Regions from separate parts of the Flavobacterium sp. LM4 genome, predicted to be linked through region 1. Evidence: riboswitches for the same ligand, from Rfam matches in the RefSeq annotation. Region 1 holds a riboswitch; the other holds the start of a gene.
What was found. Region 1 has a riboswitch for S-adenosylmethionine ahead of BXU10_RS09555 (alpha/beta fold hydrolase). Riboswitches for the same ligand answer to the same signal wherever they lie in the genome.

Region 2: another riboswitch for S-adenosylmethionine. It lies ahead of BXU10_RS16835 (carboxypeptidase-like regulatory domain-containing protein); the one in region 1 lies ahead of BXU10_RS09555 (alpha/beta fold hydrolase).

What each region holds. Positions count from the first base shown of each region.
Region 1 covers NZ_MUFW01000001.1:2,129,901-2,133,711, forward strand. The annotation lists gene BXU10_RS09550 (hypothetical protein) at 241-441, shown strand; SAM riboswitch class I at 629-736, shown strand; gene BXU10_RS09555 (alpha/beta fold hydrolase) at 816-1,778, shown strand; gene thrA (bifunctional aspartate kinase/homoserine dehydrogenase I) at 1,800-3,811, shown strand, end outside.
Region 2 covers NZ_MUFW01000002.1:696,905-700,715, reverse strand. The annotation lists gene BXU10_RS16840 (pectinesterase family protein) at 1-1,443, shown strand, start outside; SAM riboswitch class I at 1,804-1,903, shown strand; gene BXU10_RS16835 (carboxypeptidase-like regulatory domain-containing protein) at 2,158-2,604, shown strand; gene BXU10_RS16830 (TonB-dependent receptor plug domain-containing protein) at 2,646-3,083, shown strand; gene BXU10_RS16825 (hypothetical protein) at 3,288-3,811, shown strand, end outside.

The sequences.
Region 1 (3,811 bases):
ACAAATGATAGAATTTTTTAAAATAACAAATAAATTACAGATGAACAAGTCCCTACAGATGAACAAGATGTTCAATGTCGCATCTATTCACGTATGCGTCTGTTGATTCCAAAAGTATAGTAAGTTAAAACAACTTAAACCCTTTTGGCATCTGAAACCAAAAGGGTTTTTTGTTTTAAAGAACTTAACAAAAAAGAAAGAAATAATTACATATAAATAAACAAACTAAACACTAATATCATGAGCACTTTGAACTACTTAACAAAAACATTTTCTATATTAAAAAATATCAGGGCTAAAAGAAATAATCCGCCGCCAAAAAATGAATTGATACATCCAAGATTCGGAATTAATGAAACGGATAATAAAAGAGAAAAGAAAAATCCTGACTCTTTATTGTTTTTAATGTATTCTAAAGAAAATGAAACGCTTTTTATCTAAATTAAAAAGTTTTTCAAATAGGTAAGTACCTGCTTAAATTTACTGGGCAATTTCGTTCGGTAATTTTTTGCGTATAATAGTTTTTGTTTGTGATATAGTTAATAAACAAAAGAATCTCTTCAGATAAATTTGTTTGTTTAAGAAAATAGTAGTTAATTTGCACCGTTAAGTTCAGAAACGTATTGAAATGTTATAAAGAAAGGACGAGGGATTAGACCCGATGAATCCTTAGCAACCCTTCGGTAAAGCGAAGAAGGTGCTGCATTCTACCACGCTCAACGTGGAAAGATAACAAAAAGAGTTTTTCTAGTTTCGTTCTAGACTTTCTTTCTAATATTTCCATATACAAATCAAAAAAAATAAAAGATTTGAAATTGGAAAGTATACCAAACCCTATCATATTACAAAATTTCACTACCGAAAGTGGTGCCTTATATAATTCATTACCCTTAAGTTTCGCACTTTTTGGTTTGCCATTACACAGTGCCCCAATTGTTTTGGTCAATCATGCTTTAACAGGAAATGCACAGGTTACAGGTGAAAATGGCTGGTGGAATGATTTAATTGGTGAAGGAAAAACAATTGACACTACTAAATATTCCGTTTTAGCATTTAATGTTCCGGGTAACGGAAGCGATTCTTTTAGTGTCGAAAATTATCCGGATTTCATGGCAAGAGATGTTGCCCGGATTTTTTTGAAGGGAATCGAAACTTTGCAAATTGAGGAGTTGTATGCGATTATAGGAGGTTCAGTAGGCGGAGGAATTGCCTGGGAAATGCTGGCATTAGCACCAAACATCACAAAACATTTAATTCCGATTGCAACCGACTGGAAATCCACAGACTGGATGATCGCCAATTGTTTTTTGCAGGAACAAATCCTGAACAATTCATCAAAACCAATTGAAGATGCCAGGATTCACGCCATGTTATGCTATCGTTCTCCGGAATCATTCAAAGAAAAATTTCAGCGCACGATTAATCAGGATCTTTTGATTTTTAATATAGAAAGCTGGCTGGCGCATCATGGCGAGAAGTTGCAAAAACGTTATCAGCTGTCATCCTATAAATTGATGAACCAATTGCTAAAAACCATAGATATTACAAGAAGTAGTGAAGATTTTGAAACGTTGCTTTCTAAAACAAGAGCAGCGATTCACATTATTGCAATCGATTCGGATTTGTTTTTTACACCAAAAGAAAATCTGGAAACCTATAATGAATTAAAAAAGTTCAAAGACAATGTTTTTTACAGCGAAATAAATTCGGTACACGGACATGACGCTTTTTTAATCGAGTACAAACAATTAGATAATTTACTTGCTGCTATTTTTTAGCAGAAATAATAAAAAGATACAATGAAAATATTAAAATTTGGTGGTAAATCATTATCAAACGGAGAAGGACTTAACAAGGTAGTCTCTATTATTGCTGAGAAAGTTAATGAGGGCGAAAAAATTGCTGTAGTAGTTTCTGCAAGAGGAAATGCTACAGATGAATTAGAATATATTTTAAAAATTGCTGCTAAAAACGGCGATTACAAACGATTATTAGAGAATTTCAAAACCTATCAGGTTTCAGATTATCCTCAGGTTGATTTGTCTGAAGAGTTTACTATTCTGGATAAACTTTATGAAGGAGTAAGCCTGATTGGTGATTACAGCAATAAAATTAAAGACCAGATTTTGTCTAAAGGTGAATTGCTTTCGGCGAAATTATTAACGGCTATTTTGATTGAAAAAGGAATTCCTGCCAATTTTACAGATTCAAGAGAATTGCTGAAAACGGATTCTAAATTTGGCGATGCACAGCCTTTGGAGCAGCTTTCTAAGAAAAATGTTGTCAATTATTTTAAAGAACACAATGGTTCAACGGTTAATGTTATAACTGGTTTTATTGGTTCAAATAACAATAACGACACCACAACTTTAGGAAGAAACGGCAGTAATTATACCGCTTCGTTAATTGCCAATTATCTAAATGCAGAAGAATTACAAAATTTTACCCACGTAGACGGAATTTACACCGCAAATCCTGATTTAGTGGAAGATGCCAAAAAAATCGAATTCTTATCATTTAATGAAGCCAATGAATTAGCTAATTTCGGAGCTACAATTCTACATGCCAAAACAATTATTCCTCTGTTGGAAAAAAACATTCCGCTTCGAATTTTAAATACTTTCAATCATGAAAATCGAGGTACTTTAATCACTTCTGATTCCGCTAAGGAAGGAATCAAAACGCTTTCGGTTCTTGAAAATGTTTCTCTTTTGAATCTTGAAGGACGTGGATTACTAGGAAAAGCCGGAGTTGATGCCCGAATTTTTAAAGTAATGGGAGATCACAATATCAGTGTAAGTATTATTTCGCAGGGTTCTTCAGAAAGAGGAATTGGACTTGTGGTTGCTACAGATAAAGCAACTACGGCAATGGTTGAACTGGAGAAAGAATTCGAAAACGACTTTTATTCTAAAGACGTAAACCAAATTACAGTAACAGATAATGTTTCAGTAATTTCGATTATTGGTCAGGATTTGAGTACTTTCCATAAACCATACACAGCACTAATCAAAAATAAAATTGTTCCGATATTATTTAACAACACCGTTACGGGTAAAAACGTGAGTTTGGTAGTTAAAAAATCCGAACTCAATAAAGCCTTAAACGTAATTCACGGAGAGATTTTTGGGGTTTCCAAGAAAATCAATATTGCGATTTTTGGACATGGATTGGTTGGCGGAACACTGATTAACCAAATTTTAGAATCAGCAGATGCTATCGAAAAACGTAAAGATATCAAGTTGAATGTTTTCGCAATTGCGAATTCTAAAAAATTGATTTTAAACAAAAACGGTGTCACATCTGATTGGAAAAATGAAATTCAAAACAGAGGACTTGATTATACGATTCAGGATATTATTGACTATGCAGACAAATACCATCTAGAGAACTTAATTGCAATTGATAACACGGCAAGTGCTGCTTTTGTTGAAAACTATATTAAACTCGCTGAAAGCAGTTTCGATTTGATTTCTTCAAATAAAGTTGCTAATACACTGAGCTATGGTTTTTATAAAGAACTAAGAAAAGTTCTGGCAGAAAATCAAAAGAATTATTTGTACGAAACCAATGTTGGTGCAGGTTTACCATTAATTGATACCATAAAATTATTACACCTTTCAGGCGAAAATATCACTAAAATAAAAGGCGTTTTCTCTGGCACCCTGAGTTATTTGTTCAATAATTTCTCTGCTAAAGATGTTCCGTTTAGTGAAATTTTACAAGAGGCAATTGATAATGGTTATACTGAACCAGACCCGCGTGAGGATTTATGCGGAAATGATGTAGGAAGAAAATTATTGATTTTGGC
Region 2 (3,811 bases), on a different contig from region 1:
TTTAGAAATAATGTTGTTTATAACTGGGGCGGTAACAGTGCTTATGCTGCTGAAGGAGGATCGTATAATCTTACCAATAATTATTACAAAGCAGGTCCCGCAACAGCTTCAGGAGTAAACGACCGAATTATTTCTCCCAGTGCGGATGATGGATCTAACTCTCAGCCAGCAGGTGTCTGGGGTAGTTTTTATGTCAATGGAAATTATACTACTGCAAATTCAACTACTTCTGGCGATAACTGGAATGGCGTCGATCCTAATCCATCTTCAAAAAGTAAAACGGAGCTTCGTGTAAATACTGAATATAATTTTGGTGAAATGACTACACATTCTGCAACAAATGCCTACAACAGAGTATTAGCATACGTAGGAGCAAGCTTTAAGCGTGATGCGGTGGACAACAGAATTGTATCAGAAGCAACTAATGGAACCTTTACTTATACTGGTTCCAACGGTAGTACTAAAGGGCTCATTGATACACAATCTGATGTTGGAGGCTGGCCAACCTACAATTCTACTACAGCACCTACAGATACAGATAAGGACGGAATGCCGGATAGCTGGGAAAATGCCAATGGTTTAAATAGCAACAATATTTCAGACGGAACAACTTATACATTAAACTCGGTATATACTAATCTGGAAGTGTACATTAATGGATTAGTAGCAGCGATTACTTTTAGTCAAAATCAAAATGGAACTGCTAATTATACAGATCCGGTTGCAGCAAATACTGAAATTTCGATCAATGAAAATGAAACGGGTTTCTGTTTTGTTGAAGGCACAATAGACAGTAATAATGCCGGATATCAGGGTACTGGTTTTGCCAATGCTAATAATGCAGTCGGTGCAGGAATTGAATGGTTTGTGAATACTTCTTCCGGAAATTATATCCTTCGATGGAGATATTCTAATGGAGGTACTACTTCAAGAGGTGCTAAAGTAATTGTAGATGGCGTTACTGTGGCTACTGCAGCTTTTAATGCTACAGCCAATTGGACAACCTGGGCCGAAAATTCCAGTTCTTTGGTTACTGTAGCGCTTTCTGCCGGTACTCATAACATAAGATTAGAAGCCACAACAGCATCAGGTTTGGCTAACATTGATAAGATAGAAGTAGAAGGGATTAATCCTGTCGCAATTAGTTGTGGCAATACATCTAAAAATGCTGTTTCTGACAATACACTTGATGTAGCTCTGGAGGTTAAAGCTGAAGTGAAAATATATCCTGTACCATTCAAAAATGAATTTTATATAGATTTTGGTACTATTGGAAAAGTCAAACAGATTTCGATATTCAATATGCTTGGACAACAAATTTACACAATAAACGAAATTACTGATACAACTGTAAAAGTGAACATGAATGCCAGTGCTGGTACTTATGTAGTTAAGATATTGACCGAAAAGGGTATCATAAATAAAACCATTATCAAAGAATAAGTTTTTATAAGCTTAAGTACTTTTTTTGTTAACCCTGTCAGAAGCTAAAATTTCGGATAGGGTTTTTTATTAATTCTCCTAAACATTATTTAATATCTGGGAGCAAGTGAATATTAAAAAGTAAAACATACTGGGTATCTAAATTTTCCAAATATTGAATAAAGCATGAATATTCTGTGTAAAATAATAATATCTACTTTTTTTAAGTATAAATAAGTATTTGTTATACAGTTAATTAATGTTTTTGTGAAATATTTTTGTAAAAAACATTTTAAAATATATTAATTATATAGAATTAATATATATTTATATATATTTATATATATTTATATATATTTGTCAGGTAGAAAATTTTTACATGACTTATCCAGAAAGACTGAGGGAATAGGCCCGATGATGTCTTAGCAACCTGTTACCAAATAAGGTGCTAAATCCTTCGGCTGCGGTGGACAGATAAGAAAGATTTCCTTAGAAAATCTGAATAAGCTCATTATTATTAAATTTTTTATCACTTACATGAAAACTGAACTATTATTTTTAGATGCCCATTCCAAACAATTTAATCTGCTTTTAAAAGAAGACTATTCTAAAGTTTTCCGAATGCAAAATCGTTAGTCTTTTTTAAACCCTGTCCTGTTTTATCAGCATTATTGATAGGCCATTTCAACATCGGCCCTGGGGATTACTATATCCAATTTTTAAAAACAAAATTCAATGAAAAAAATCTTACTAGTTTTAATTTTTTTGTTCAGCATACTTCCTGGAATGCTGAGTGCACAGGATCGAACGATAAGCGGAACCGTGAGAGGTTCTTACAAAGGAGAGCCTTTACCGGGAGTTACCATTATTGCTACAGAAAGTGGGAAATCTGCTGTCACAGATAGCAATGGAAAATTTTCACTATCCATAACGAAACAAGACAAGTTGTTGTCTATCAGTTATATTGGTTACGAAACGCTTGAAAAAAATACAGGTTCCTCATTTAATGACATAAGACTTATACCGTCTAGTACAGCTTTAAAAGAAGTACTTGTAGTAGGTTATGGTACGCAAAGCAAAAAAGAATTTACAGGTTCAGCTGCAAGAATTACGTCTAAAACAATTAAAGATATTCCGGTTCAAAGTTTTGAACAGGCACTGATTGGGAAGGCTCTGGAGTAAATGTTTCTAACCCGAGTGGTGTATTAAATGATGCTCCGGTAATTAGAATTCGTGGGGTAAATTCAATTTCCTTAAGCACTTCTCCTTTAATTGTTATTGATGGTATTCCGGTTAATTCCGGTGATGTGTCCACAACAAATTCGGTTGCCAATAACCCACTTTCAGATATAAACCCGGCAGATATTGAATCTATTGATGTTTTAAAAGATGCCGCGTCAACCTCAATTTACGGTTCTCGTGCTGCCGGTGGAGTTATATTAGTGACAACAAAAAAAGGAAAAGCAGGTAAAACTAAAGTTACCTACGATAGTTGGATTGGAATTACCAGAGCTACCCGATTACCGGATCTTCTGAATAATACACAATACGAAGACATAAAAAACGAAGCGGTATTCAACAGCAAAATATTAAGTGGTAATGAAAATAACGCTGCTGTAGCATCAGCACTTTTCTTTCCGTCTTTTAATGCTGATGGTTAACGTGTAAATACTAGCTGGAAAGATCAGGTATACCGTGACGCTGTTTCTCAAAATCATAGTATCAGTATTTCGGGAGGAACAGATAAAACCAGATATTTTTTCTCTACCAATTATTCTAAACAGGAAGGAATTACAAAAGATAATGAATTCGAGAGAAAAGGAGCTAGGTTTAATATCGATTATGATGTAAACAGATGGCTTAAATTGGGTGGAAATCTTTCGTATAACAATACTTTTAATCAGGCACAAAATACAGGTTCATTAAGCAGCAGCGGATTATTATTAATTGGTGCGGCACGTTTAGCTTTGGCACTTCCTCCAAACGTTGCTGTTTATAATAATGTAGGTTTATATAATTTAAGTTCTACAGGAACTACAAGTTCGGGAAATAACTTATTTACCAATACATTATCGCATCCCGGAGCATTGTTTGATAACAGTAAATACACCAGTTCCAACGATCATTTTGTTGGAAATGTTCACGCAACCATTACCTTTTTTGACGGATTTAAATTTGACAGTAATTACGGAATCGACAGGCTAAGAGCAGAAAATATAACCTATTTAAGTCCAAATCTTGGATCCTCGGCATATGCAACAGGCGGATCTTCAACTAATATTTCTATTTTAAGAAATAATTACAATTTTACAAATAGCCTTTCTTTTGACAGACGTTTTGGTAACAATCATCATATTTCAGCATTGGCAGGATATGATGTTCAGAAGTT